One region of the Trinickia sp. genome, then DNA from elsewhere that is predicted to be linked to it. Evidence: riboswitches for the same ligand, from Rfam matches in the RefSeq annotation. Region 1 holds a riboswitch; the other holds the start of a gene.
What was found. Region 1 has a riboswitch for ZMP and ZTP ahead of ACO1XS_RS17770 (LysE family translocator). Riboswitches for the same ligand answer to the same signal wherever they lie in the genome.
Positions count from the first base shown of each region.

Region 1 (14,901 bases):
ATACGCTCGTCATCTATAACTGGATGTTCGGCCCACGGCGCGAGCGTCCGTGTCCGATGTGTACCTCATTTCTGAGCGCGCTCGACGGCGAGGCGCGCGACATCGAGCAGCGAGTCGCGTTGACCGTCGTCGCGCGATCGCCGATAGACCGGCTCATCGCATTCAAGAAGGAAAGAGGTTGGCGCTACCTGCGGCTATTCTCGTCCGGCGAGAATACCTTCAATCTCGACTACGCACATGAAGACCCGGAAACGGGCGACAATCCCGCGATCAATGTGTTCGTTCGCCGCAACGGCACGGTTCATCACTTCTATGCGGGTGAAATGGGGCCCGAGACGGCCGATCCCGGGCAAGATCCGCGCGGCGCGCCCGATCTGATGCCGCTTTGGACCATTCTCGATCTGACGCCGGGCGGGCGCGGCACCGACTGGTATCCGAAGCTCGATTATCCGGATGCGAATCAGGCGACGCTTCGTTGAACGTGATACCGGGTGGTTCCCGGCGCGAACCGGCAGCCCGGCACGTCTTAATCGTCAAGGCCGCTCGAGGCTGTCGTGCGCTGCTCCGGAGTCAGCTCTTCATCTTCGACCGCATGCCGCAATGCGGCGAGCGTGGCCTCCCGTTCGACGCGAATGGCATGGGAATTCAGCGAAAGACTCGCGAGGATGTGGACGTATTCGCCCGAGCCGATCTCGCTCTTGCTCTCGGGCGCTGCCTTATGCTCCTCCCAGAGCCCTTGGGCCGCCCGCAACACCGCTCGATATACATCGGTTCGCTCGGCATCATCCTCCACCGATGACGTCGCTTCGGCCATTTCGGCTAATGGCTCAACGCGGTGAGGCTTGAATTCCACTGCGCCGATAGCGTTCAGAACGAGCATCGATGCTTGGAAGCGCTCGTCAGCGGGAAACTCGTCCGCCGATATTCGCATCGCTAAAGTGGAAAGCGGTTTCGGGCGCTCGCGTCCCGGGATCTCTCGACCGCCGGTCACGCGTGGCATCACGTTGCGAAGGTTAACCTCAGGTAGCGGCGGTGGTCCTCCCACTCCCTCTAGCGCCAGTACCGCTTTCACCTCAGCCAGATTGCGGACGCCGCGGGCACGCGCGTCGACTTGCTCGCTTTGCTCGTATGCGATCCGTAGCCGATCCGGTAGCCAATCGTTGTTCAGCACTCGCAAAGTGGTGATTTTGCCCGCTCGGTCGAGGAACGAGGCCAAGTCGGCCCTAAACTCGTCGCCCGGGTCCTCGGACGACGATGCCGGCGGTGTCGAAGCGCTTGCTGCCGCACCCGGTAAGCCGCTAAGGCGCGGATCGATAGACCCTCTCGGCTTGGCAGCATGCGGAGGCTGCGCGGCATCGCCCCCCGCTTTGTCAGCGCCCTCGCCGCCTTCACCATCGATCGGCTCCGGCAGCCCGCCGCCTATTTTCCCAGGACCTTCAACCATATCGCTCACCATTCAAAACGAGTACGGTCGAAGTCTAGGGTGACACAGCGTGCGCTACAGCCGCCGTCCGAAGCGGCATGCCATGAAACGCATTTTCGAGCGATTCCCCCTTCAGCGCCGCGCTTCCGTCGCCATTCTGACCGCGAGCCCCGCCAGTACCGTGCCCATGAGCCACCGCTGAGCGACGAGCCAGAGGGGCCTTCCGGCCAAAAAGCGAGCAATGGTGCCAGCAGATAGAGCGACGACCGAGTTGACAGTCAGGCTCGCCACGATCTGGAGGGAGCCAAGCGCGAGCGACTGCGCGAGGAAGTGGCCGTGTTGCGGATCGATGAATTGCGGCAGCAACGACAGGTAGAGCACCGCAATCTTCGGATTGAGCATGTTGGTCAAAAAGCCCATGACGAAGAGCTTGCGCGGACTATCGGCCGGCAGATCGCGGACTTGGAACGGCGAGCGGCCGCCCGGCTTGAGCGCCTGCCATGCAAGGTAGCCCAGATAAAGCGCGCCGCCGAAGCGCAGCAGATCGTAGGCAAGCGGCACCGCGATCAGCAAGGCCGTAATGCCGCATGCCGTGGCAACCATATACAAGACGAAGCCAAGTGCGACGCCGCCCAGTGAGACCAGGCCGGCGGCGCTGCCCTGACAGATGGAACGGGAGACGATATAGACCATATTCGGGCCGGGCGTCAGCGCCATGCCGAGCGCGACGAGGCCAAAAGCGAGCAACGAACTGGACGTGGGCATTGCATCACTCCTCGGAGAAGGAAAGAAGGACGACGCCCAGGCGCGCGGCAATGCACCCGCTTCACGGGCACTGTCCGCGTTTCCCGATGGTGGTCCATCTCCAGGCGCCAGTCGCGCGGACTCGGCGATTATTTCACGATCGAGCGGTACTCGCTTGCCCGCCAACACGGCCACCGATGCGCGCTTCGATCGTGCCGATGAGCCGTTCCGCCCAAGCGTTCAAGGTCCGTGTCGACATGACGACCATGCTCGATTTCGCAACGATGCCGTACACGCGCGAACGGCCGATCTTCGAGACGCATGCCGGATCGAGCCATCGGTCGTTGTCGACAAGCAGCGCAAGCGTCTCGAGGCCGATCAGAATCGGCCAGATGCAGGCCAGACGCAAACGGACCGAGCGCGCAGGAATCGCGAACGTATAGGCCAGCGCATCGCGGTACAGTTCGAGCGTCTTGCCGACCAGTTCGAACAGGAGCGGCCGGGCGCGCGACGAGGCATCGGGGGCGAGCAAGTCTTGCGGCGTCAATGCGAAACGCTCGAGCATCCGCTCAGGCAGGTAGCAGCGCCCGATACGCACATCCTTCGCGCAATCGCGCAGCACGTTCGTCATCTGCAACGCCTTGCCGAATCGGACGCCGTGCTCGATCATCGTCGCGGCCGCCTCTTTGAGCGTGCCGGGTAGATGCGAGTAGGTCATTTTGGTCCAGAATTCGCCGACGCAGCCCGCCACGAGATAGGTGTAGCGGTCCAGATCGTCGAGCGTCGCGAGCGCGCCGAGCTGGCCCGAACGTTCGTCAGGGAAGGTGCGCAGATCGAACTCCATGCCCATCGTCAGCGTAGTCACGATCTCGCGCACCGCGTCCCGGTCTGCCGTATCCAACTGCGTCAAGGCGTCGAATGCGCCACCGAGCGATTCGAGCAGCAATTTTTCGTCGGCATGCCCTTGCTGGCTCGCCACGTCATCCCTGAGGCGACGCACGAGCGAGCCATCGTCGGGCGGCGCGCCATTCACGCTGGCACGCAATGCAAGCAAGAGCTCGAGCCGCTGCGCCGGGTCGATCAGCGATGTATCCGCGATCGTATCGGCCGCGCGCGCGAGCAGATAGGCGAGCGCAATGGGGTCGCGCATACCGGCGGGCAAAATGCGCAGCGTCAGGTAAAACGAGCGTGAAACGCTCTTCAATAGCGGACCGAGTAAAAAGGCCCGGACGGATTCGGACATAGAGGGAATCGGATGTATTCGGATCGATGCAACGCTGCCGCATTGTATCCGGCCACCCGATTCCGCCCGCTTGCGCTGAACCGGTTCAACCCACGAGACACTAGCCGCGCGGCTCACGCGTCATCTCGCGAGGCGCGCTGTGCACCTTCTCCTTGTTGCGAAGCGTCAGGGCCAGCCCGGTGAGAATCAAGATCATTCCGATGACGTCTCTCGGCTGCAGCGCGTGGCCGAAGCACAGGTAGTCCATCAGCGCCGTAATGACGGGCACGAGATAGAAAAGGCTGGTCACATTGACCAGATTGCCGCGGCGCACGAGCCGATAGAACAGCAATTGGGCAAGCACCGAGATGACAATCCCGAGCCAGAGTACGGAGACGGCGAGCGGTGCGTCCAGCCGTAACCCGTTCCATTCGGCAACCCCGAGAGGCAGCGAAAGCAGCAAGCCTACGAAGTTCTGCAAGGGCAGCACGTCCATCGGTTCCTGCACGATGCGCTTTTGCATGATCGCCCCCGCCGTAATGCTCGCAAGTGCGGCGAGGGCGAGCGCGAGTCCTTCGGTCGTCGAAGGATTCAACGCCGATGCGCCGCGAAACACGATCGACGCAAGGCCCAGCATCGCCATGAAAAGACCGGCCATCCGCATCGCCGAAAAACGTCGCTCGGTGACAACGAGCGTGGCAATCGGCTGTGCGCCGAGAATGGCCGCCAATAGCCCGGGCGTCAGTCCTCGCTCGAGCGAAAGGAAGTAGCAGATCGAATAGCCGCCCATCATCAGCGCGCCGGTGGCGGCGACATGGACGCGCGTGCCGCGCGCCGGCAACCAACGATGCCGCCATGCACCGATGAGCGCAAGCATGATCGTCGCAAGCGCAAAGCGCATCGTCAGAAACGTCGAGGCGCTCGCATGCGTCACCCCGATTTCCGCAAAAATGGCGCCACTGCTCCACAGCAGAATAAAAAGCGCAGTCGCACCATAGGCCGCCAAAGCGGTTTTGAACCAAGCCATGAGTTCACCTGCCAGTCGAATTCGTTGAACTGGCAGACCGGCACACGTCGACGGACACGCGCACGCATCCGCACGCGCGTACTCGCGCACCCGCATGTGCGCCCTTTGGCGCAGCTACGCGGGCCGAACGGCCGGTCTGCAGGAGAAAACGAAGTGTCGGCGCTTAGCCGAGCACCGCCGTGTGTGGCGGTGCAAGCGCTGCGACGACCCGCCCGAACGGGGGCGGCGAGGCGACAGGAGGAGGAAACGCAATGAGACAGCAGCGGCGCGCAGCATCGAGCGATGTCTCGATGCCGCCAACGGCGAAACGCGAACGCGCTGCACTTTTCATGAGGAAAACGGGTTGTGGGGCTGCCGTTGAATGAATGACGCAGGTTTGAAGACTACTCGCAACGGCCCGGGCGTGCAATCGGAGCACCGGCGTCGGTTTGCGGGGACCTGAGCAGCCGTCCGATACACCGGTTGATATATTGACTGAATAGTCATAATATCAAGCAAGGTATCGACGCGTGATCGGCGGCGACGCAGGCAAAGCTCGGGGCCGCTACTATTACTGGCTGACACGTTATTCAGCTTTTCGCGCTCGATGCACATCGCGGCCGGCTGCAACGCCGCTATTTATTGACCATTCATTCATAAATAAGCACCCGCCGAATCAGGAGATACCGCATGACCTCATCGACCATCGCGCAACCCTGGGCATTGGACGCACGGCAAGCTGTCCAAGCGATACGATCGGGGCGGCTGAAAGCCGTCGACTATGTAACGGCACTGCTCGCGCGTGCCGACACTTACAGCTCGCTTCACGCGTTCATCACCCTCGAAACGGAAAGCGCCATTGCGGCTGCTTCGCGAATCGACGCCCTCACCGGCAACGAGCGCGCGCGCTACCCGCTCGCCGGCTTGCCGATTGCCGTCAAAGCCAACATCAACGTCAAGGGCACGCGGACTTGCGCCGGCACACCGGCGCTCGCAGGTTTTGTCGCACCCACCACCGCGCCGACCGTGACACGGCTCGTCGAGGCCGGCGCCATCGTGCTCGGAAAAGCGAATATGCACGAGCTGGCTGTCGGCATCACGAGCACGAACCTCGCTGCGCACGCCGGGCCGGTTCGCAACCCCTACGATCGCTCGAAGATACCCGGCGGCTCATCCGGCGGCACGGCCGCGGCGCTCGCCGCGCGCATCGTGCCCGCCGGGCTAGGGACGGACACAGGCGGCTCGACGCGCATTCCCGCGGCACTCACCGGTACAGCCGGCTTGCGGCCCTCGGTCGGAAACGGCGGGGCCGAGCGTCGCTACCGCAACGAACACGATGTCGTGCCGATCAGCCATACGCGCGATACGGTCGGCCCGATGGCGCGCACCGCAGCGGACCTCGCCTTCATCGACGGCATCGCGACCGGCGATACCGCGCTGCCCGCAATCGAGCTCACGCGTTTGCGTATCGGCCTGCCGCGCGATTGCTGGCGGCAACTCGACAGTGCAGTCGAAGCGATTGCCCATGCGGCGCGCGAGCGCCTCGAAAAAGCTGGTGTGACGTTGGTCGATGTCGAGCTGACAGAAATCATGTCGATTTGCGAGCGCATCAGCCTGCCCATCGCGTTTGCCGAGCTCGGCGACGATGTGCCCGCGTGGCTCGCCGCAAACGGCGCCCCGGTGCGAACGCTCGGCGCGTTGGCCGAGCGCATTGCGAGCCCCGATGTCAGGCGCATCTATGAGGCGACGCTTGCCGGCACCTACGCCGAGGCGTACCCGCATGCGATTCAAGTCTTGCGCCCCGAGCTGCAACGACGCTACGCATCGATATTCGATACGGCGGGCCTCGATGCGCTGCTCTTTCCGACTACGCCGCTACCCGCAGTCGACATCGACGACATCGAAGGCTCCGCCGTCGTCACGATCGGCAACGGCGAGCCCATCGACGAAATGGCCGCCTACTTGCGCCATACCGATCCGGCGAGCATCGCCGGCATTCCCGGTCTGTCGATTCCCGCAGGCCTGACACCGTCGGGCCTGCCTGTCGGCATCGAGATCGACGGTCCGCTCGGTAGCGATCGCAGGCTGCTCGCCATCGGCATTGCATTCGAATCGGTGCTGGGCGCGCTGCCACCCCCCTTTTGACTCGAGCGGCGCGACAAGCGACGAATGGCGAACGGCGAACGCGCGCAACGCGTCTCATGTGTCCTTCGATGCGAGCGTTCGCCTCTTTTTTGAGGCCTCGTACCATGATCAGATCCGACTCCCTTCGCACGACGACTCGTTCGACGCCACCTTCGGCAGGAAAGGAGGCAGCCGCCCAAATCGATTCCCGTGGCGACACGGCCTATGGCACGCGATCGAGCGCCGCTGCGTTGGTCGTGCTGCTGACGGGCGCGTTTCTCTCGCCGCTCGATTACTTCATCGTCAATCTTGCATTGCCCGCTATTCGCAGCGGCCTGGGCGCAAGCAGTGCCGAGCTTCAATTGATCGTCTCGGCCTACACCTCCGCCTTTGCGGTGCTGCTCGTCACAGGTGGGCGGCTTGGCGATCGCTTCGGCCGCAAACGCCTCTTCATGGGCGGCATGACAGGTTTTCTCGTTGCTTCGCTGTTATGCGCCCTGGCACCGAGCGGCGCGTTTCTCGTCTCGGCGCGCATCATGCAGGGCGCCTCGGCGGCCATGCTCGTGCCGCAAATCCTCGCGACCATCCGCAGCGCCTTTCCGAAAGAGCAGCAGACGGCGGTCATGAGTCTCTATGGCTTCGTCTATGGCTTCGCATCGGTCGCCGGACAGATCGGTGGCGGACTGCTCGTCACGCTGCACCCGTTCGGGCTCGGATGGCAATCGATCTTTCTCATCAATCTTCCGGTAGGCGTGCTCGCACTGGCAGGCGCATGGCGCTTCGTTCCCGAAAGCCGTGCCGCACGCACGGAGGGCAACGATTGGCTGGGTCTCACGCTGCTATCGGCGTTCTTCGCCCTCGTCATTTATCCGCTGACTCAGGGACGCGAAGCGGGCTGGCCGCTCTGGGCGTGGACGATGCTCGCCGCCAGCGTGCCGGCGCTCGCCGCTTTCGTGCTGGCGGAGTATCGCGCGCATCGCGCCGGGCGCGACCCGCTCGTCGAGCTCGCTTTGTTCGGCAATCCTGTGTTTTCCGTCGGGCTCGTGCTGGCGTTCTGCTTCTATTGCGATAGCGCCTTTTTCCTCACCTACGGCATCTATCTGCAGTCGGGCCTGGGATGGTCCGCGCTCGCCGCCGGCGCGGCGGTCTTTCCGTTCGGCGCAGGCTCGATTCTCGGTCCGCTGTGCTCACCCGCCATCGTGCGCCGCATCGGCAATCATGTCCTCACTGCCGGCTTCGCGGCGCTTGCGCTCGGGTTCGCCGCGACAGCGGCCGCCTCGCTGCGGGTCGTGCCGGGCGGCCTGTTTTACGCGGGCCTGGTCGTTGCGGGCGCCGGGCACGGTCTGGTGCTGCCGAACGTGGTGCGCATCGTCATCGGCGAAATTCCGCCGGGCAAAGCGGGGCTCGCGGGCAGCATCGTCACATCGATGCTGCAAATCGGCTCGGCCTTCGGCGCGACGGCGATCGGCGGCCTGTTCTTCTCCGTCGCGGCCGAGGGGGCGAATGCAGCACGCCACGCGCAGGCTTATCGCGATAGCATCGCCGTCGTGGCAACGCTCTTCGCCGCTTGCATCGTTATTGCTGCACTGATGTCGGGAAGCGCGCACCGGCGTCGCTGAAACCGGGCGCGTTGCGGTCCGTGCGCCAAACATGTCCATGACTACAGTGCTCGCCGATACGGTTTTGATCGTGCACGCGTGCGTCGTGCTCTTCATCGTGGGCGGCTTCGCGGCGATCTGGTGCGGTGCCGCACGCCATTGGCGCTGGGTGCGCGAACCGCGCTTTCGCTTCGTTCACCTCGCATCGATCGGCATCGTCGCAGCGCTCGCCCTCCTCGGCGTGCCGTGCCCGCTGACCACGCTGGAGGCGTGGCTGCGCGAGAGCGGCCCGAGTTCGCAAGGCTTCATCGCCTACTGGGTCGGGAGGCTTCTTTATTACGATCTCCCCGGCTGGTTTTTCACCGTGGTCTATGCCGGTTTCGCGTTCATCGTGCTGCTGACGTGGCGATTCGTTCCGCCGCGGCCGCGTTCATAACGCATGCCTGCCGGGCTGCAATAGTCGACAAGATTCAGTCGAATGTTAAACAGCGAACATCCGCCGGCCATTGGCAATTGATCTCGCACTGAGGCGAGCCCATAGTTCTGACTAAAGTGACAGAAGGCGAACCGCCGCGCCCCATGCGAGCCCCGCGTTCGCTCGCCGGTACATCGGCAATCTCAGCAAACATGCGCGTTCGCGCGGGCGCGCCGCCATCGAAAGCTTATGCAGACGGAAGCCACCTCACAGTCGGCCGCTCCGGCGCCTTGCGTCAGATGCGGCGCAGCCGTGGGCTCCGACGCCCTGCACTGCCCGCGTTGCGGGCAGCCCGTCTTGCGGCAAACGCGCGTGCGAAAGGCCACGCGTCCGGCTCCTCCGGCTCCTCCGGCGTCGCCGGCGCCACCCGCGCGCCCCGCGCTCGGCACCACCGCACCGATGCGCCGGCGCCTGCTTGCCGCGCTGCCGCACCGCCTCACCTCGGGCGATTCGAACGGGGCGCGGCGCTGGGGAGTGTCGGCGAGCGTGGCATGGATACTGTTCGGCTTCGCGGCCATCTTTGGCGCTGTCGTGGCCATCGACGAGCACGATAACGCTCAAATGCTTTGGCCGACCCCGGCGGACCCGCCCTCGCGCGGCACCCAGGAAACGCAGGAAGACCGGCCGCAGGCAGACCGCCCCCCCCCTCAACAGGACGCCCCCGCAACGCACGCCGCGTCACGCTCGGCTCTGCAGGCGCTCTCTTCGGCGGCGCTCGTCGATTTGCTTCGACAACAACTCGATACCGTACGCCACGAGAATGCCGCCGACGCCCAACGCACCATCGGCGGCCCGCCTGCGCATAACCGCCCTGCGGCCGTTGCGCCAGGCGGCGAACCGGCAAACAGGACCGCGGCGATGCCCGATGCGAAGCGCGCCGCGGCAAGCGCTGCGGCTGCGCCGCGCAAGCCGGTATCGCCCACGCTCGCGAAAAAGGCTGCGCCGCAGCCATCGGTCTCGGCTCATCGGCTGTCCGCTCAAGTCGCAGCACCGGTACGCCCTCCGGCAAGTCCCGCGCCGTCGACACCGCAATCGGAAGCGCTCGCCTCGACACAGCCGGCCGCCTCCGACCCGTTGCACGCAACAGTCGCACCGGCTACGCGGCCGACCGCCGGGACGGCCGAGGCCCCCGCTACACAAGCGCAAGCTCGGACACTGCCGCCCAGCCCGGCCTCCGCCGCACAGGCGCCCCGTATCGCCGAACAGCGGGTCGCACCGGACGCCGAGACGTCGCCCGTGCCGGCAGGGCCATCGCCGGCATCCCTGACATCCGCGGCACCCGCCCCGCTCGCCACGCCGGCAGTCATCCCGGCGCCAGCCGAGCGTGGTGACGAAGCGCATCCTCGTCTGCGCCCCGGCTGCGCGGCAGGCGGCGATAGTGCGGACTGCAAGGAGACCGCATCGCCTACCGATACGAGCGGCTCCCACGCACCGCCCGCGGGGCAATCGAATGAAGTCTGGTCGGGTGCGGTGAAGCGGACTCCGGCGGCCTCGGCAGCAGCGGCGTCCAGCGCGGATCATGGCCAAGCCGCGCAGGCACAGTCGCAGGCGCAGACACCGGCGAAGCGAGTGGCGAAGAACCATACGCCCAAACAGCACTTGGCCTCGGCGGTATCGACCCGGGCCGTTCGACGCGCAACGGAGCGCACGGCCGAGCGTACTGAAGAACATGGAGCAGCATCGTCGCCATTGGCGATGGCCAAGCAGACCTGGCACACGGTGCTATCCGAGATCGAGCCCCGCGAGCGGCTCAAGCCGGCGCGGACCACCGAGGTGTCGGAGTCGCATACCGAAATCTACCGTGGCCATTGACTGACGTCTGAACCGGATGCCCCGCGCGGCGCAGCGCGGACGGCGACGGCCCGCGCGAACCGGGGCATCATGCTCCGGCGCGCGCCTTGCGCCCCTGTTCCCGAATCTGTTCGAGCGTGGCGGACGGCGTGCTGACCTCCTTCGGCACGCGGATTTCGATCAACGCCGGCAAGCCGCTGGCGATCGAACGCTCGAGCGCGGGCAAAAATTCGACCGTCTTGACGACCGTCTCGCCATGCGCGCCGAACGAACGCGCATAGGCAGCGAAGTCTGGGTTGGTCAGCGCCGTGCCATGCGGCCGGTCAGGATAGTGGCGCTCCTGATGCATACGGATGGTGCCGTAATGACCGTTGTTGACGACGATGAAGATCGCATTCAGGCCGTACTGCATGGCCGTTGCCAACTCGTGGCCCGCCATCATGAAGCACCCGTCGCCGGCAAGGGCCACCGCGATCCGCTCGGGATAAAGCGCTTTGGCTGCCAGCGCCGCGGGTACCCCATATCCCATCGCCCCGCTCGTCGGTGCCAGTTGCGTCTTGAAGCGCCGATAGGCGAAGTGCCGGTGCAGCCAGATCGCGTAGTTGCCCGCGCCGTTCGAAACGAAAGCGTCTTCCGGCAGCCGCTCGCGCAGTTGCACCATGATTTCGCCCAGCTGCACGTCGCCCTGCATCGGGCGTGGCCGGTGCCATTCGAGGTAGGCGCGATGCGCGTCCTCCGCGCTGCCGGCCCACGCGGGCGCCGCGCCCGGCTCGAGTGCCGCGAGCGCCGCCGCGATCTCAGGCATGCCCGAAACGATCGGCAGATCGGCCGCATAAACGCGCCCGAGTTCCTCCGCCCCCTGATGCACATGGACTAGGGTCTGCTTCGTTTTCGGAATGTCGAGCAGCGTATAGCCGCCCGTCGTCGCTTCGCCGAGCCGCGGGCCGATCGCCAGCAGGAGGTCCGCCTCGCCGATGCGCCGCCCGAGCGCCGGATTGATACCGAGCCCCACGTCGCCTGCATAGTTCGCATGCGCATTATCGAAGAGGTCCTGATAGCGGAAAGCGCATCCCACCGGCAATTGCCAGTTTTCCGCGAAGCGGCGTATGTCGTCGCAGGCGCCCGCCGTCCATCCGCTGCCGCCGAGAATCAGCATGGGCTGCCGCGCGTTCTCGAGCAGTGCGCGCACGCGCTCGATTTGCGCCGGCGCCGGCGACGCGGCGACACGCTGAAACCGGGGCGCCGCCGGCACGGCCGGGCAAGGGTCCGAGAGCATGTCCTCGGGCAGCGCCAACACGACCGGCCCCGGTCGTCCCGAACACGCAACATGAAACGCGTGGCTCAGATACTCGGGAATGCGCCGCGCGTCGTCGATTTGCGCGACCCACTTCGCCATTTGACCGAACATGCGTCGATAGTCGATCTCCTGGAACGCTTCGCGATCGAGATGCTCGCGCGCGCATTGGCCGATGAAGAGAATCATCGGCGTCGAATCCTGAAACGCCGTATGCACGCCGATCGATGCATGGGTGGCGCCCGGACCGCGCGTCACGAAAGCCACGCCGGGCCGCCCCGTCATTTTTCCGGTCGCCTCGGCCATGTTGGCAGCCGCCGCTTCGTGCCGGCAAACGAACGTGCGGATATGCGCATCCTCGTCATGAAGTACATCGAGCACAGCGAGAAAGCTCTCGCCCGGTACGCAGAAAACGCGATCGACACCCTGCGCGAGCAAGGCATCGACGATGAGACGTGCACCCGTCGTGGAAACGGCGTCAGCGGCGTTGACCATGATGCTGCGACCTCCTGATTGGTTGGACGTCCTTCGAGAAAACATCGGCACGCCGTACGGCGAATCCGGCGAAAGCGCCGCGCCTCAGCACTCGACGATATTGACCGCGAGCCCGCCGCGCGATGTCTCCTTGTACTTCGTTTTCATGTCGGCGCCGGTCTCGCGCATCGTCTTGATGACCGAATCGAGCGAGACGTAGTGGCTGCCGTCGCCGCGCAAGGCCATGCGCGCCGCGTTGACAGCCTTCACCGAAGCCATGGCATTCCGTTCGATACAGGGAATCTGCACCATCCCGCCCACCGGATCGCAGGTGAGCCCGAGGTTGTGCTCCATGCCGATTTCCGCGGCGTTTTCGACCTGTTTCGGGCTGCCGCCCATGACTGCCGCGAGCGCGCCGGCCGCCATCGAACAGGCCACGCCGACTTCCCCCTGGCATCCGACTTCCGCGCCCGAAATCGACGCATTGAGTTTGTAGAGAATGCCGATGGCCGCCGCCGTCATCAAAAAGTCGATCACGCCTTGTTCGTTGGCGCCGGGCGTAAAGCGCGTGTAATAGTGCAGCACGGCGGGGATGATGCCCGCGGCTCCGTTCGTCGGCGCGGTCACGACACGGCCGCCCGCCGCGTTCTCTTCGTTGACCGCGATCGCATAAAGGTTGATCCAGTCGATCATCGAGAGCGGATCGCGCAAACCTTGCTCCGGATTGCCGGACAGGTCGCGATAAAGCTGCGGCGCGCGGCGCTTGACGTTGAAAGGACCGGGCAGCGTACCGTCGGCGTCGGGGTTGCCTACGCCGCAACCGCGCGCGACGCACGCCTGCATGACCTCCCAGATTTTCAGCAACCCGCTTCGCGTCTCGTCGTCGGTATGCCAGACGCGCTCGTTCTCCCACATCAGTTGCGCAATGCTCTTGCCCGTGGCGGTGCACCGCGCGAGCAATTCGTTGCCGCTGCGAAACGGATGGGGGAGCTGGTCGACAGCGGCGAGCACCTTCGTGTTCGGCGCGCCGGCTGTCACGACGAAGCCACCGCCCACCGAGAGGTACGTGGATTCGCGCAGGGTCGTGCCCGCCGAATCGGCCGCGCGCAGCTTGAGCCCGTTCGGATGCTCGGACAACGCCTGACGATAAAACGCGATGTGATCCTTCGGTGTGAAGTCGATTTCGTGCTTGCCGAGCAGCGCGAGACGCCGCGTGCTGCGCACCGTATCGAGACGCGCCGCGATCGTGGTCGGATCGACCGTGTCGGGGGCCTCGCCCAGCAGCCCCAGCATCACGCCGCGGTCGGTGCCGTGGCCTTTGCCCGTCGCGCCCAGCGAGCCATAGAGCTCAACCTTGAGCGCCGCGGTGGCGCCGAGGAGTCCGTCGCGCTCGAGTCCCTGCACGAACATCAAGGCCGCGCGCATCGGCCCGACCGTGTGGGAACTCGACGGACCGATGCCGATTTTGAAGAGATCGAAAACGCTGACTGCCATTGTTGCTCCAGAAAAGGAAGACCGATGCTCCGCTCATCGCGCCGCAAGGGGCAGACAGACGGCCACCCAGGCCGGCGGCGTCGGCGAAAGCAGCAGCGCGACGCTGGTATAGCGCCCCGACAGACGCGCCGCGAGGTGGAAAAGCGGCGCCGCGCGCTTGGGGTCCCATGGACCGGAAAAGCCCGCCACGCCGGCCGCGCGCCGTTTCGCGTCGAACGGCACGCTCGAATGCACGAATTCGTCATGCGTCTTTTGGCCGAGCGCATAAGGCACGAGCCAATTGAGCGCGAGCGCAAGCGAGGCACCATTGCCCGCCTTGAGCGTGAGCCAGTTGCGGTTGTGACGCCGCGCGGCAAGCGCCGCGGCAACGAGCGGCTCGAGATCGTAGGCGACGTAATACAGCGCGTCGCGTTCCGCGAAATCGACGGTCGAACCGTCCGGCGCAATGTTGTTGCCGATCTGCTCGACGAAGATGCGTTGCGCGGCATCGATGAGCTTGCGATCGTCGAGCGTGAAAGCCGCCATCGCAACGAGCTTCACGCGATGGCTTTCCCAGTTGTTCCGATAGGTGCCGGTCAGGGGACGCGCTGCGCTGTCGATGCGTGCGACGTAGCCATTGCCCAGCGTCGCGATGAAGGCCGCTGTCGCATTGCGCGTCTTGACCGAGAGTGCACTCGCCGTCATGTCGTAAGCGAGGATCAGCGAGTCGAAATGGGTTTCGTCGATCGGATCGAAACTGGGCCGATACGTGCCCACCCAGGCCGCGAGAAACCGGTCGACGAGCTTCAGGTAGCGGTCATCGCCGGTCGCACGCCAAACGAGCGCGGCGTCGCGCATCAGCTCGAGCTCTTTTTCGGCTTCGATGCTTTCGTCGTAAATCCCCTCGTGCGGCAGCGTACCCTCGGTGTGCAGCCGCGGGAGCGGCTTGGGCTCGGCGCCGAGTTGCCCACCGACACGCTTCATCAACGCCTGAACATCCGGCGCCGCGTTGGCGCGTTCGCTCGTTTGCAATCCTGGAGCGGCGCAGAAGTTCATCGCCGCATGAGCCAGTACGGGCGGCATCGTGCACGCCGTCGCGCAGGCGAGCAGCCGCGGCCAGCGCAACGCTCGCGCGCCCTGTTCGCGCCATGTCCGCAGCCGCGTTGCGCGCCCGCTCGTCGTGGCCCCCATTCGCACCATGCGTCGCTCCTTCGTTTGCTTGATCGCGGTGTGAGATGTTAGCCGGTATTCGTGTCGAGCGACGCGCGGCGACGTGC
Region 1 covers NZ_JBMRBK010000063.1:169,897-184,797, reverse strand. Annotated here, with positions in the region: gene ACO1XS_RS17780 (DUF899 family protein) at 1-479, shown strand, start outside; gene ACO1XS_RS17775 (hypothetical protein) at 527-1,444, opposite strand; gene ACO1XS_RS17770 (LysE family translocator) at 1,556-2,188, opposite strand; ZMP/ZTP riboswitch at 2,216-2,313, opposite strand; gene ACO1XS_RS17765 (phytoene/squalene synthase family protein) at 2,322-3,410, opposite strand; gene ACO1XS_RS17760 (DMT family transporter) at 3,511-4,416, opposite strand; gene iaaH (indoleacetamide hydrolase) at 5,086-6,540, shown strand; gene ACO1XS_RS17750 (MFS transporter) at 6,645-8,138, shown strand; gene ACO1XS_RS17745 (DUF2784 domain-containing protein) at 8,170-8,553, shown strand; gene ACO1XS_RS17740 (hypothetical protein) at 8,992-10,404, shown strand; gene ACO1XS_RS17735 (thiamine pyrophosphate-binding protein) at 10,472-12,172, opposite strand; gene ACO1XS_RS17730 (L-serine ammonia-lyase) at 12,257-13,645, opposite strand; gene ACO1XS_RS17725 (alginate lyase family protein) at 13,679-14,707, opposite strand.

Region 2 (14,901 bases), on a different contig from region 1:
CGCCAGTGCGATAGACGCTGCGGGTCGGGCCATCTGGTGGCTGAAAGGCCACGAACGGCGCGCGCAGGCCCGCCTCATCTAGATACCCGTGCGAACGCCAGCGCGTCTCGATGCAGATTTCGCCCACGACGCCCTCGGCGCAGGGGCGCAACTGCTCATCGAGGATATGCGTTGTCGATCCGGGAATCGGATGGCCCACGGGCTGAACGCCATCGAGCGGTTGTGAAGGCACGCGTTTGAAATGCTTTGCGAGCGTGGTTTCCGTGGGGCCGTAGAGGTTGATCACTTCGCACGATGGAAAGCGCGCTTGCCATCGCCGCACGAGCACGCCCTCCAGCGGTTCGCCGGCAAAGAACGCCAGCCGCATCGTGGCGATGGCCGGGCGCGCGGGCGCGCTGTTGATCCAGTGATTGGCGACCGATGGTACGACGTGCATGGCGGTGATGGCGTGCGCCTCGAGAAAATCGAAGAGATCGCGCGCGCCGAGATGGCGATAGTCGGGAACGCATAAAGTTGCGCCGCTGGCTAGCGGCGTAAAGGCGTCTCGTAGCCAGACATCGAATGACAGGTTGGTCAGATGTGCGAAGCGGTCGTGCGGGCCGATGCCGAACTCGCGGCTTTGCCACTGCACGAAGTGAGACATACCCTGGTGACTGCCCAGGATCGCCTTGGGGCGCCCGGTCGATCCCGAGGTGAACGCGATGTAGGCGTGGTCGATGTCGACGGGCGCGAAGCGGGCCGGTGACGCCTGGGCCAGTTCGACTTGCGTCGTCGCGCCGCAGCGCAGCGTTGCGGCAGGCGGGACGCTGCGGAACATCAGGTGTTGGCGTTCCTCCGGCAAGCCGTCGTCCACGTTCATCAGCACGCAGCCAAGCGACCAGACGGCTAAAGCCGCCACGATGGTCTCGACGCTCCGATGACCCACGACGGCGACGACGCTGCCGGGCGCGACGATCTGAGCCAAGCGCAAGCGCATCGCTTCGATCCGTTGCGCCAGCTCGGCGTAACGGACGGCCTGCCCGAGTTCCTCGATGGCGACCCGATCGGCGTATCGTGCGCAGCTCCGGCGTACCAGTTCGTGCACCGCAGGCCCTCCTGACAGGTCGGACGTATGCTGACCGGGATCACGGTTCATGGACTGGTTCATGGCTCAGTGGACGACGCGCTGGAACGTCGCCAGCACGATCGCCGCCAGCATGAACAACGAACCGAAGGTCTTGTTCAGCATTGCGATGTGCTTCTCTGTTTTCAGATAGACGAGTGCTTTCGAGGCAAGGCCCGTATAGCCGGCCATCACCACGAGGTCGGTGAACGCGAAGGTCAGGGCGATAGCGATGTACTGCGATGTCAGCGGGGCGTTCGAGTCGATGAACTGCGGAATGACCGCCAGCATGAAGAGGTAACCCTTCGGGTTCACCGAGTTCAGTGCGATGCCTTTGCCGATGAGCTTGAGGACGCCGATCTTGGCCGTGTCGGAGCGCGAAACATGGATCGGCGCGCCCTTGGCGCGCCACTGGCCGAATCCGAGGTGAAAGAGGTAGGCTACGCCAGCCCACTTGATGATATTAAACGTTATCGGCGAGGCCTGAATCACCGCACCGAGTCCAACCACTACCGCGAAAAATACCGACCAGAGGCCGAGTACCAGACCGACGACGCCGAAGTATCCACGCTTGAATCCATAATTCAGTCCGTTGGTCATTGAAAACACGGAACCCGAACCCGGGGATAGCGAGAAGATCCAGGAGGCGAGAAAACAGGTAATCCAGGTATCGATTTTCATGGTGGCAGTTTTCGAGAAATAGGCGAGCGCTGATGCCGTCGAACGCCACATGCGTGACGAACCGTCGCGGGGGCGTGCGCGCGCGTTTCAACGCTTATGGAAAGGAGTTTCTGACGCTGGCCTCTGTTCGGATCGCAAAAGCCAGTTCGCGGACTTGTCCGAGTGGTCCGGCAACTCAGACGACAATGCTATCAATGGCGGAATGCAATGAAGCGAAAATCAAACACTTTCGTTGTCGGTGAATTTTTTTAAACATGCAGCTTCGAATGGTCGATCCGCAATTTTGCGTGCTGGCCAATTCGGCTCTTTCGGGCGTTGTCGTGACGAAGGCACCCGGAGCGGGTGTCGTCGATCGGATAGGGAGGCTCACGCGGCCAGCCGGACGCCGCTGGGACGTACCGGCCGGCCTGACGATATCCGTGGCGTTGCGGTGTTTGTCGTTTCCGACGATTCGCAGGGGATGATGGGCAAGCAGCTCATGGCTGCGGGCCGACGGCGGTAGGCGGTAGGCGCGGTTTGGCCCCGGTTGAATTGGGCGCTAACGGGAGCGGGGCCTGTATGCCAACGCTGCGGTTCGTTGTTACCGCATCTGTTTGCTTCGGTGCCTACGTTTCCGTCGGGTCGGGTGTCGTCGCCTCGTCGGCCGGTGATTCCGGTGGTTTGCGCCCGAAGGCCGCGCGTAGATCTCGCGGTGCTGGCCGGCTCAGTGGCGGGCGATCTGTGCGCGGTACGGCCGTCGAGGTGGGTTCCAAACTTGGAGCCGTGGAATTGAATTGGCGCGTGTGTGCATGCTGGGCGCCCGAGGCGAACGGGCTGCGCTTGGGAAGACCGCCTACCGTGCCGGATGCTTCTGGGGCTGCAGTAGGTTCGCCTTCCTTGGCGTCGCTGGTCTGCTCCGCGTTGTCGACATTGCCGTTGTCGCTGGCGGGCGGCGGACCTCCAACCGGAGGAGTGGACATGGACATGATCGATACCCTCGCTGATGTTTCGGTAGGCGCATCGTCACATTCTTCGTGATTCCCTTACCCCGCAGCTGCGAAGCAGGGGCAGCCGCTGCGAAAACGCTGGTGGGAGGCTGCCGTGCTTACTCGCCGTCCCTGACGACAGACTGGGTCGGACTCGGAGCGCAGTCGGCGCCGTCCCCTATAATTCATAAGACAAAAGAGGGCCGCGTCATGCCAGCCAGTTGCGTTTTTGCGCTTAACGCAAGCTGCGCCAATTCCTCCTGGCGCAAGAGACGAACGTGATTCCGGGCACGAACATCAAGTACTAAGGAACGGTGGAGGTGCGATGAGGCGATTGCTGAGCGCGCTGCTGGCCGTCGTGCTAACGCTGCCGGTGTTTCTCGCTCTAACGCGAATCGGTGCTATCCCCGGGTGGCTACACAGTGAACGGGGCTACGCTGTACTCGATCCGCTGTTTCGCATGTTCGGCGCGGTGGGAGTCGAGGGCCACGAGGATGTCGTTGCTGGCGTTTTGTTGGTTGCCAGCTTCGTTGTCGCCGCGTTGATCGTATGGGGAGGCTCGGTCGTGTGGCGAATCGCTCGCCGTTCGAGTCAGTAGCCGGGGCCGGACGTTTGGCGGTTGCCGATGGCTCAGATGCGGAAAGGGCCGCGCAACGCGCAGCCCTTTGATTTTCTTGGTAGGCCGTACTGGATTCGAACCAGTGACCAACGGATTAAAAGTCCGCTGCTCTACCAGCTGAGCTAACGACCCGAAAGACGAAAAATTATAGAGGGGGGAGGGCGGATCGTCAAGCTTGGGCTCGCGCCGTCTTGCCGTGCCGCCCGACCCGCCTCCTTACTTGATCTGCCCCAGCTTGGTCTGCGCCGATTGCGCGACTTCCGAGCCGGCATACTGCGACACGATCTGCTGCAACGTCTTTCGGGCCTGCGCCTTCTGACCTTGTTCCAGCTGATTGTTCGCGATTGCCAGCAACGCCTCGGGCGCGCGCGGATGCTGCGGGTAGTTCTTGACGATGTTTTGCCAGACCGCGGTCGAACCTTTGTAGTCCCGCTGCGCATAAAGCGCATTGCCGAGCCAGTACTGCGCCGTCGGCTGATAGGGGCTTTGCGGGTACTTCGCGATGAAATCGCGAAACGATGCCGCGGCCGTCTTGAAGTCGCCCGCCCGGAATTCTTGCGACGCCTTGTTGAAAGCATCCGTTTCGCCCGGCTCCACCGTGCCCTGCACACCATCGACAGTCTGCTGCTGCGGCTCGAACTTCTTGAGCCGACCGTCGAGATCGGTGTAGTAATCCTTTTGCTGCTTTTGCAGGGTGGTCAGCTGGTTGGCCATGTCCTCGTTTTGCCCGCGCAACGTCGCGACCTGCTGATTGAGCTGATCGATGCGATTGGACTGGTCGAGGAGCGCCCGCTGGGCCGCCGACAACTGGCTCGAGAGATTATCGGTCTTGCTGCGCAAGTCGAGAATCGCCTGACGAGCCTGGTCGTCGTCGAATATGCCGGCGTGAGCAGGCAGCGCGACAAGCGCCGAGGCAGCCATGCCGACGGCTGCGACGCCGCGCAGCCAGGAAAAACGGTGCTTCATATACGTCGCCTGTTACGGTTATTGATAGAGGATGTCCGCGCGGCGGTTTTGCGCCCACGACGCCTCGTCATGACCGCTAGCCAAGGGCTTTTCCTTGCCCAGGCTCACGGCTTCCATTTGCGAATCGGGCACGCCGAGCGTGCGCAGCGCGCTGCGCACGGCTTCGGCACGCTTTTGACCCAGCGCGAGGTTGTATTCGCTCGTGCCGCGCTCGTCAGTGTTGCCCTGAATCAGAATGTGGCGGTCCGGGTGGCTCTTCATGTATTGCGCATGGGCCTGCAGCAGCGATTGATATTCGTCCTTGACCGAATAGCTGTCGAAGTCGAAGTACACGCTACGTTTGGCGAGCGGGCTGTTCGGATTGTTGAGCTCGTCGACGGTGACGGGCGCCACTGCGTTCGGATTCGGCTGTTGACCGACCGTGCCATTGGCTCCCTTGTCATTGAGCTTCACACCCGAATGGCAGGCTGCCAACGCGCCCACGAGCAACGCTGCAAACACCATACGAAGTTTCGACATCATTTCTTACTCTCCTTGTGTGTCATTGCATAAACGGACCCCAGGACGGCTCGCGTACGCTGCCGCCCGGAACGGACAGGATTTGCCGCGTCCGACCGTCCGTCGAAACTGCGGCCAGCACGCCACGGCCGTTCACCTGAGTGGCGTAAAGGATGTACTGACCGTTCGCCGCGAAGCTCGGCGATTCGTCATGTGTCGTATCGGTAAGCGCCGTTGCCACGCCGCTTTGCAAATCCTGCACGTAGAGCTTGAATGCACCGCCGACGCGCGAAATATACGCGAGTTGCTTGCCGTCCGGACTCACACGCGGGCTTGTGTTGTAACTACCCGTAAAAGTCACGCGCTGCGCCGCGCCCGCTTGCTCGCCTTGCGCGGGCATCCGGTAGATCTGCGGCTGGCCGCCTCGGTCGCTCGTGAAGTAGATCCATTGCCCATCGGGCGAGTAGGCCGGTTCGGTATCGATCGAGCCGCTCTGCGAAAGGCGCCGCAAGCCGCTGCCGTCCGCGTTGACTGCGAAGATCTGCGTGTTGCCGGTTCGCGAGAGCGCGACCGCCAGCGTGCGGCCGTCCGGCGACCACGCGGGCGCACTGTTGTTGCCCTTCTGGTCCGAGATGATGACGCGCCTGCCCGTCGGCAAATCGTGGACATACACGATCGGCTTGCGCTTTTCGAACGATACGTAGGCCACCTTCGTGCCGTCAGGCGACCACGCCGGCGAGATGATCGGTTCAGGGCTCGACAGCGCGACATGCACGTCTTGACCGTCGGAATCCGAGACCTGCAACAAGTAGCGGTTGCCGCTCTTGACGACATAGGAAAGCCGCGTCGCAAAGACGCCGCGCGTGCCGAGCAGCTTCTGATAGATGTAATCGGCGATCTTGTGCGCAGTCATGCGCAGACCGCTTTCCGGGGTGGTCAGCGACAGGCCGCCGAGGTTTTGCTGCTTGGCCGTGTCGTACAGCTTGAAACGCACTTCATACGTGCCGTTCGCGGCGCGCGTCACGCTGCCCGCGACGAACGCATCGGCGCCTTTTGCCTTCCAACCGCCAAGATCGACCGAATCGGTCTCGGAGACGGGGGCGCTGCCCGCATCGATATTCGTGAACTTGCCGCTGCGTTTCAGATCCTCGCGCACGATCGCGCTGATCTGCTGCGGTGCGCTGGTTTCATTCGCGAAATTCGCCGTTGCGATCGGAAGTTGCGCCGAACCGGTGCCCGTCACGACGACGGTCAGCTCCGCGTTCGCGGCACCACATGCAGCGATCAGGCACGACGCCACCCATGTCTTCAAGCCTAGCTTCGTCATCAAACTCATGCGAGAAATCCCAAAAAACAAGTTGTCACAACTGCAAAGAGACCGTCGAGTGCATCTTTCGTTCCCGCTTCCGGTCCATCGCACCGACTTTGCCACCCCGCGGCGTTCGTTATTGCGGTGGCCTTACCTTGATGGAAAAGCTCGCCGGCGCCTGCCCATTGGTATCGAGCGGCATTGGATCGGACTCCCGTACCGCACGCAGTGCGGCGTCGTCGAATGCCGGGTTGCCGCTGCTGTGCTGGATCGTTGCCGACAGCAGGGTGCCCGTCGGCGCGCAACGCACGGCGATCAGGGTTTCGAGCGAGTTGTCCGGCGGCCAATGAACGTTCGGCGCCACGCGCCTGCGCACTTTGTCCGCGTATCCGGGCGAGGCGGCTGTGCCGCCCGAGCCCGTTCCGGTGCCGCCCTTGGCGAGCCCGTTGCCGCTCGAGCTTTCACCGGCGAGGCCTTGCAACTGCGCGAGCCGCGCGCGGCGCTCCTGGTCGAGCTGCTGTTTTTGTTTCGCCTGCTGCTGCGCCAGGGCCTTGGCCTTCGCCGCTTTCTCGGCCTCCGCCTTCTTTTGCGCGTCGAGCTGCTGCTGCTTGAGTTCCTCTTCCTTCTGTTGCTTTTGTTGCTCCTGCTTTTGCTGCTCGGCCAATTGCTGCTGGCGAAGCTTCTCTGCCTGCTGCTTTTTGAGTTTGTCGGCCGCGGCCTTTTGCGCGGCCAGCTCGGCCTGCTGCTGGAGCTCGCGCTGCCGTTTCGCCTGTGCCTCTTGCTCGGCGAGTTGCCGCTGACGTTCCTGCTGCTCGAGCAACGCCGCTCGCGCGGCGGCTTCCTGCTGCTGGCGTTTTTTCTGCTGCAGCGCGATGTCGGCCTGCTCGTCCGGGACCGGCGGAGCAGGCGGCGCTACACGCACGGGCGGGGCCGGCGGGGGCGGCGTCTGCTGCTGCGGAATATCGGTCCACAACTCGGCTTCAGCCCCCGCAGGCGTGCTGTTTTGCCAATGAATGCCGTGATAGAGGAACAACCCGAGCAACACGTGCATCAAGAGCGCGAGCGTGAACGCGCGCGTCGTCCCGCGTTCGCGGGGCGGTTGCGGGGGGAAAGAATCCGACTTGCCGGGTTTCATTGCGATTTAACGAGCAGCCCAACGCGCTTGACGCCGCGCGCCTTCAAATCCGACATGACCTGCATCACGGCTTCGTACTTGACCGTCTTGTCAGCGGCAATGACCACCGGCTGATCGGGGTGCGAGGTTTCGCGCTCGGTCACGAAGCCGGTCAGCTCCGCACGGGTCATCTGTTCCTGTTGCGTCGCGCCCGCGTCGTCCTTGTAACGAACGCTCATCTTGCCGTCCGCGCCGATATTCACCACGACGGGCGGTGTTTGTTGTTGCGGTGCGGCACCGCCCACCGTGGGCAGATTGACGATCGACGGTGCGACGAGCGGCGCCGTGACCATGAAGATCACGAGCAGCACGAGCATCACGTCGATGTAAGGGACGACGTTGATGTCAGACATCGCGCGGCGGGAGCGGCTGCCGCGCATGGACGAACGATTGGTCGAGCCGGCCATCGCGTGCTCCTTAATGCGCCTGGCGCTGCAAGATATTCGAGAATTCTTCGATGAACGTTTCGAAGCGGATCGCGAGGCGATCGATGTCGTGCGCGTAACGGTTGTATGCCACCACGGCCGGGATAGCGGCGAAAAGGCCGATCGCCGTCGCCGTCAGCGCCTCGGCGATCCCCGGCGCGACGTTTGCGAGCGTTGCCTGTTGCACGTTCGCGAGACCGCGGAAGGCGTTCATGATCCCCCATACGGTACCGAACAAGCCGATATATGGGCTCACCGAGCCGACCGATGCCAAGAACGCGAGATTGGCTTCGAGTGCGTCCATTTCACGCTGAAACGCTGCGCGCATGGCACGCCTCGCGCCATCCAGGATTGCGCCGGGATCGTTCAGGCGCTTTTCCTTGCCTTTCAAGAATTCACGCATGCCCGATTCGAAAATTCTCTCGAGCGCGCCGATCGTATGGCGGTTGTTTGCCGCGCTCTGATAGAGCGCTTGCAGATCGCCGCCCGACCAGAAGTCGCGTTCGAACTGTTCAGTTTGCGCGCGGGCGCGCCGAATGGCAAACCACTTGCGGAAGATAAACGTCCAGGACATCAGGGACAGCAGCAGCAAGAGCCCCATGACGGCCTGCGCGAGGACGCTCGCGTTGAGGACAAGAGAAATAATCGACAGATCTTGTGCGTTGTTCATAGATATTTTGCTTTTGCATCCGAAGGGCGGCCGTCACGGGCGGTAAGCCGCCGAAGCGGTCCCAGTCGGCAACCTGAAAGCTCGGCGGCACGCGCAGCCGGGCTCCAATGGGTAACGATGCGGACAATACAAGGCCACTGACGAACTCTCAACGGTGTTCATGCATCGGCCGTTGACATTCCGGCGTGCACGACGCCGGGGCCTCGCCGCAGCGCTGCGAGCACGTCGGGTGGAATGGGCGCGGGTTTGAACGTGGCGCGCTCGACGCAGGCGACGCGAATCTCGCCGGTGGCAAGCAGGCGATCGTCGCACCACGCGTGTTGCACGAAATCGACACTCGCGCGACCAAGCCGCTCGATGTGGCTCTCGATCGTCAGCAGATCGTCCAGACGCGCGGGCGCTCGATAGTCGAGCGCCGTGCCGCGTACGACGAAGACGATCCCGATCTCCCGGTCGAGGCGGCCTTGTTCGATGCCGCACGCGCGGAGCCATTCGGTTCTCGCGCGCTCGAAGAACTTAAGGTAGTTCGCGTAAAAGACGATGCCGCCCGCATCCGTATCTTCGTAATACACGCGCAGCGGCCATAAAAAGCCGCGGCCCGTTGCTGGGCGACTGCTAGGCATATTCATGGGCGCATTTTACCGGAACCCGTACGACCATCTCGAAATTACATGTCGAGCGCGGGACGCAGGGCACCGGATACGGTCGTCCGGCCATGCCTACGCGCTCGGAGCGCGGGCGTTGCCGAGCGGTTTCAGCCACGATGGATCGACAAGCCCGCGAACGATTGCGCCACCGGCATCAGCTCGATCGTATTGACGTTCATGTGGGCGGGCAGCGTGGCGATCCAGTAGATCGAATCGGCGATGTCTTGCGGCGAAAGCGGCGTTACACCGCGGTAGAGGCCGGCTGCCTTGGTGTCGTCTCCCTTGAAACGCACGTTCGAAAACTCCGTGCCGCCGCAGAGCCCCGGCTCCACGCAGGTGACGCGTACGGCCGTACCCGAGAGGTCGGCGCGCAGATTCAGGCTGAACTGGTGCACGAAAGCCTTCGTTGCCCCGTAGACGTTGCCGCCCGAATACGGGTAGCTGCCCGCCGTCGAGCCGAGGTTGAATATATGGCCGCGATTGCGCTCGACCATTCCTGGCAGCAGAGCATGCGTGACGGCGGCGAGGCCGGTGCAGTTCGTCTCGATCATCCGGGACCAATCGTCGAGATCGGCCCGCTGTGCGGGTTCCAGTCCAAGGGCGAGCCCCGCATTGTTGACGAGCACGTCCACGGACGCGAACGCCTCGGGCAGCCGCCCCGGCAACGCTTGTACGGCGGCGCGGTCGCACACGTCGAGCTCGAGCGGCAAAAGTGCCGGTCCAAGCTCCTCGGCGAGCGCCTCCAGGCGATCGAGGCGGCGAGCGGTGGCGATCACGCGGTGGCCGCCATTGACGAAACTGCGAGCGATGGCGGCGCCGAAGCCGGCGGATGCGCCCGTGACTAAAACGATCATTGCTGCTCCTGGCTGGTCGAACCCGGCAGGCCTCATGGCCTTGCCGGCATAAGCAAGAACTACCGAAGGCGAAAAACGGAACGGGCCGATGATACCCGCCGTATCCCGGTCGCGGTATGAAGGCTTCCAATTCTTTCGAAATGCTTTCGGTGGAGTGGCGGGCGCGCGCCGAGGGCTCCGGGTACCTTTCGCGGGCGGGTTGGCGCGGTAAGCGGTACGCGCAAGCCCGCCGCGATGCGGCCGTGCTGGCACTGTGGCCGGCCAATTGCCTATTGGTTGCGCTGCCAGTACACTAACGCGCTCAACCCTTGCGTAACTGGCGATAGCACCCTCCGGGGTCAAGGTGGAGCGACCCACCGTGAAGCGCAAGGTGCCGTTTTGCCGTTCGCCTGGGCAGCCGAAAACCGCGCGCGTTCGCTTGCGCAGCGGCGGTTGCCCCGCGGGTGCAACGGAGCTTCGATCATTCGAATTTTCCGCCACGCCAGTGCCGGCCCCTCCGCCATCCAGTGCAAGCGTACGTTCGTATGCATTCCGCGCATTTCGGCCAACCTGTAAACCTTCAACGGAATCCGTATGTTTGACAGAGCCCAAAGCACCATTGCCGCCATCGATCCCGAGATCTGGCAAGCGATCGAACAGGAAAACCGCCGTCAGGAAGAACACATCGAACTGATCGCATCGGAAAACTACACGAGCCCGGCCGTGATGGCCGCCCAGGGCTCGCAGCTCACCAACAAATACGCCGAAGGCTATCCGGGCAAGCGCTATTACGGTGGCTGCGAATACGTCGACATCGTCGAGCGGCTGGCCATCGAGCGCGTGAAGGCGATCTTCGGCGCCGAGGCCGCGAACGTGCAGCCGAACTCCGGCTCGCAGGCGAATCAGGGTGTCTTTTTCGCGATGCTCAAGCCGGGCGATACGATCATGGGCATGAGCCTCGCCGAAGGCGGTCACCTGACGCATGGCTCGCCGGTCAACATGTCCGGCAAATGGTTCAATGTGGTCAGCTACGGCTTGAACGAGGCGGAAGACATCGACTACGACGCCGCGGCCAAGCTTGCCGAGGAGCACAAGCCGAAGCTGATCGTTGCGGGCGCATCGGCGTTCGCGCTGAAGATCGACTTCGAGCGCCTCGCGAAGATCGCGAAATCGGTCGGCGCGTATTTGATGGTGGATATGGCGCACTATGCGGGGCTCATCGCCGCCGGTGTGTATCCCAATCCGGTTCCCCATGCCGATTTCGTCACGACGACGACCCACAAGAGCCTGCGCGGCCCGCGCGGCGGCGTGATCCTGATGAAGGCCGAATACGAGAAGCAGATCAATTCGGCCATCTTCCCCGGCATTCAGGGCGGCCCGCTCATGCATGTGATCGCCGCGAAGGCTGTCGCATTCAAGGAGGCGCTCTCGCCTGAGTTCAAGGCCTACCAGCAGCGCGTGGTCGATAATGCGCGCGTGCTGGCCGAGACGCTCGTCAAGCGCGGCTTGCGCATCGTGTCGGGCCGTACGGAAAGCCACGTGATGCTGGTCGACCTGCGCGCGAAGAACATCACCGGCAAGGCGGCCGAAGCCGCGCTGGGCGCGGCGCATATCACCGTCAACAAGAACGCGATTCCGAACGATCCGGAAAAGCCGTTCGTCACGAGCGGGATCCGCCTCGGTTCGCCCGCCATGACGACGCGTGGCTTCGGTGCGCAAGAAGCGGAGCAAGTGGGGAATCTGATTGCCGACGTGCTCGAGAACCCGGAAGACGCGGGGACGATCGAGCGCGTGCGCGCGCAGGTTGCCGAACTCACCAAGCGCTTCCCGGTTTATCGCTGAGCCACCATGCGCTGCCCCTTTTGCCGGCACGAGGATACCCAGGTCGTCGATTCGCGCGTATCCGAGGACGGCGCCGCGATTCGGCGCCCCCGCCGGTGTCCGGCCTGCGACAAGCGTTTCACGACGTACGAGCGAGTCGAGCTCATGTTGCCGGCGGTGGTGAAAAAGAATGGCAGCCGCACCGAATTCGATCGCCGCAAGATCGTCGCGAGCATGCAACTGGCGCTTAGAAAGCGCCCCGTTGCGGCGGACGCGATCGACGCGGCGGTTGCCCGCATCGAGTATCAATTGCTGGGCAGCGGCGAACGCGAAGTGCGCAGCGAGCGCCTTGGCGAGCTCGTGATGAACGAGCTGCGTCAGCTCGATACCATCGCTTACGTTCGCTTTGCATCGGTCTACCGGCGCTTCGAGGATGTATCCGAATTCGAGGACGTCATCGAAGAGTTTCGTCGCGCCGCTCCCGCCAAACCGTCGCGCAAGCGTTGATCGGTCTCGTCGTTTCATCGTTTTCCTTCCCTTGCATATTGACGTGACGCGCCATTGTCGGCGCGTCGATACCTGCTCGCCACTCGGCCGAACGGACGATGGTGCTGTACGTGCACGTCCGCTAGATTGATCGAATCGAACAACGGACAACGGAGCTGGGAATGCGGTTCGGTGCAAGCGGGGCAGGCATTGAGCGCCGACGTGCGCGGCACGCGCGCGGATTCACATTCGTCGAAACGCTGATCGTCTGCGCCGTGATGCTGTTGCTCGCGACGCTGGCGATACCGTCGTTTGCCACCTGGCAGCAACGCCAGCGCGTCGAAGCGAGCATGCGCATATTGCTGGCGAGCATGTCGTACGCGCGCAGCGAAGCGGTTCGTATCGGTTTGCCGGTCGTGATTTGCCGCACTGATGGTTATGGACGATGCGTCCATAACGGCGGATATGACTTCGGCCGGGACCGTGTTCCCGTCGATTGGGCGACGGGTTGGGTCGTCGCGCTTGAAACCGGTTACGGACAGCGGGTATTGCGCACGCATGTTCCGGCGCCCGGCGTGCGGATCCGCGGCGCCGCGCATGCGATCCGGTTTCGCCCGCCAGCCGGGCAGGTGATCGGCGGGTTTCGCAGCTTCGAGATCGCGCCGACAGGCGCTCGTCATGGTGCGTCTGCGCAAGCCGCGAGGCGCTGCGTTTCGATCGCTGCCGGCGGCAGGGCGAGGGTGAGCGCCGAGTGCGGGCGGCACGCATGAATGCCTCGCCGCGAATCCCGGGCCGGCAAACTGGAGGCTCGCTGCTTGAAGTTGCGATCGCACTGGGCATCGCCGCGTTGTCTCTTGTTGGCACGATCTCGAGCCAGCTCGTGGCCGTGCGTACCGAAAAGAGTTCTGCGCAGCGCGAGGTGGCATCGCTGATTGCGGCTTCTGCCGCCGATGCGCTGCGCGAACGATCCGCGGCGGCGGGTGGGATGGAGTACTGGCGTGCCCAGGCCATGCAGGCATTGCCGCGTGGCGACATCGTCGTACGCGATGCAGGTGGCGGTGCCGCATTCGTCGCGGTGCGCTGGGCGAGTTCGCAAGCGGGTGGGCACGCGCTTGGGCGAGCGCGCCCGACACGTTTCGATGGATGTCCGCCCGAGTTCGCCGCCCCCGAGCTTTCTTGCAGCGTAGCGCCTCTGTTTCTGGGGGCGACGCCATGAGGCCGGGCGCTTCGCGCGGGGCGAAATCGATGAGGCGCGGCTCAGTGGGAGGGCGCAGCCGCGGGCATACGCTCATCGAGTTGATGGTTGCAACGGCATTGGGGCTCTTCGTCGTGGCGATGATCGCATCGCTCTACCATACGGTGCGTCAGTTTTATGCCGCGTCTGCCGATACGGCGCTGATGCGCGAGGCCGGTATGACATCCCTGTTGCTGATGAGCGAGCAGATCCAGATGGCGGGGTTTGTGCCGCCAGGGTTGCCGGCGCTGTCGGGAGATATCGCGCCGGGACTATTCGGCTGTACGTCGGGACATCCGGTCGAAACGGCGGGCGGGCTTCGTTGCGAGCGCGATGCGAGCGGCTCCGACGGCATCGTTATCCGCTATGTCGACGATGCCGTGGCGACGTGGCCCACCGAGGCGGGGCAAACGACGGATTGCCTGGGGCAGGGTATCGGGCGAGCCGGAGAGCCGGTCGTCGTCTCCAATCGCTTTTTCGTGGGGACATCGCGGGATGGCGGCACCCCCGAGCTTTATTGCGAAGGCAACGGCGGTCTTGCCCGGCAACCGGCTGTTGCGGGTGTCGAACGGCTGGCTTTCAGGTATTGGATACGCGGGGCCGCCCGAGCCGTTCGTGCCGACGCCGTCGCGCCAAACGATTGGCAGCATGTCACTGCCGTGGATATCTGTGTGCGTGTCCGCGGGAGGCGGACGGCCGCACGCGGTCAGCCTGTCGATTGCGACCCGATGGCGACGCGCTATTTCGACGGCCTCGCTCGGCAGGTATTCCGGCGCCGCGTTGCGATACGGAATCATGAGCAGGCGGGCCGATGAGCAATGCGTCGGCATACGGTCTGGTGCCACGGACCCATCGAGCCTGCCGTCTTGCCGGGCACGCATCCGGGGCGGCGTTGCCGGTTGCGCTCATGCTGACGTCGATGGTATCGGCGGCGGCCATCGCCTCGTTCGACGCGACCATCATGGGTGTGCGGCGCGCATCGAACTTCGAGGATGCGCTGCATAGCATGCAGGCGGCCAATGTCGCGCTCGAGCTTTGCCTCCGGGAGCACGAGGCCGGCCGCGCGCCGCTGCTGCTGCCGAGCCGCGCGGAGGCGATGCGTTGGCAAGAGCGCGATCCGTTCGCCGATGCCGCTGCATTTTCGCCGCTACCGAACTGGCCCGGTGGTCGCAGGCCGCCTCAGTGTCTGATCGAAGGGCTGCGCATTGCGGAGCGGCCGCACGCGCGGGGATATGTCGTCACGGCGAGAGGCTTTGGCGCAAGCGTGGATGCGCAAGCGTGGGCACAGGTCTTCGTGGTTCGCGAAGCGGGTAAGGAATCGCGCCACTGGCGCCGCATCGTGAGGAGACGGTAATTGAACGCCAGGGACGCTACGCGCACGCCGGCTCGCTGGGCCGCGGCATTCTCTCTGATGGAGTTGGTGGTGGCGCTGGCGATCGTCGCTGCGTTGGCCGCTTACGCGCTGCCGAGT
Region 2 covers NZ_JBMRBK010000020.1:73,474-88,374, reverse strand. Annotated here, with positions in the region: gene ACO1XS_RS03845 (non-ribosomal peptide synthetase) at 1-1,135, opposite strand, end outside; gene ACO1XS_RS03840 (LysE family transporter) at 1,151-1,783, opposite strand; gene ACO1XS_RS03835 (SDR family oxidoreductase) at 2,022-2,285, shown strand; gene ACO1XS_RS03830 (hypothetical protein) at 3,074-3,346, shown strand; tRNA gene ACO1XS_RS03825 (tRNA-Lys) at 3,424-3,499, opposite strand; gene ybgF (tol-pal system protein YbgF) at 3,584-4,333, opposite strand; gene pal (peptidoglycan-associated lipoprotein Pal) at 4,352-4,855, opposite strand; gene tolB (Tol-Pal system beta propeller repeat protein TolB) at 4,875-6,167, opposite strand; gene tolA (cell envelope integrity protein TolA) at 6,277-7,275, opposite strand; gene tolR (protein TolR) at 7,272-7,721, opposite strand; gene tolQ (protein TolQ) at 7,732-8,409, opposite strand; gene ybgC (tol-pal system-associated acyl-CoA thioesterase) at 8,568-9,038, opposite strand; gene ACO1XS_RS03785 (SDR family NAD(P)-dependent oxidoreductase) at 9,164-9,910, opposite strand; ZMP/ZTP riboswitch at 10,213-10,312, shown strand; gene glyA (serine hydroxymethyltransferase) at 10,484-11,731, shown strand; gene nrdR (transcriptional regulator NrdR) at 11,738-12,217, shown strand; gene ACO1XS_RS03770 (GspH/FimT family pseudopilin) at 12,379-12,966, shown strand; gene ACO1XS_RS03765 (type IV pilus modification PilV family protein) at 12,963-13,412, shown strand; gene ACO1XS_RS03760 (PilW family protein) at 13,442-14,245, shown strand; gene ACO1XS_RS03755 (pilus assembly PilX family protein) at 14,242-14,784, shown strand; gene ACO1XS_RS03750 (type IV pilin protein) at 14,785-14,901, shown strand, end outside.
Region 2: linked by a shared signal. The riboswitch ahead of glyA (serine hydroxymethyltransferase) and the one ahead of ACO1XS_RS17770 (LysE family translocator) in region 1 are both predicted to bind ZMP and ZTP.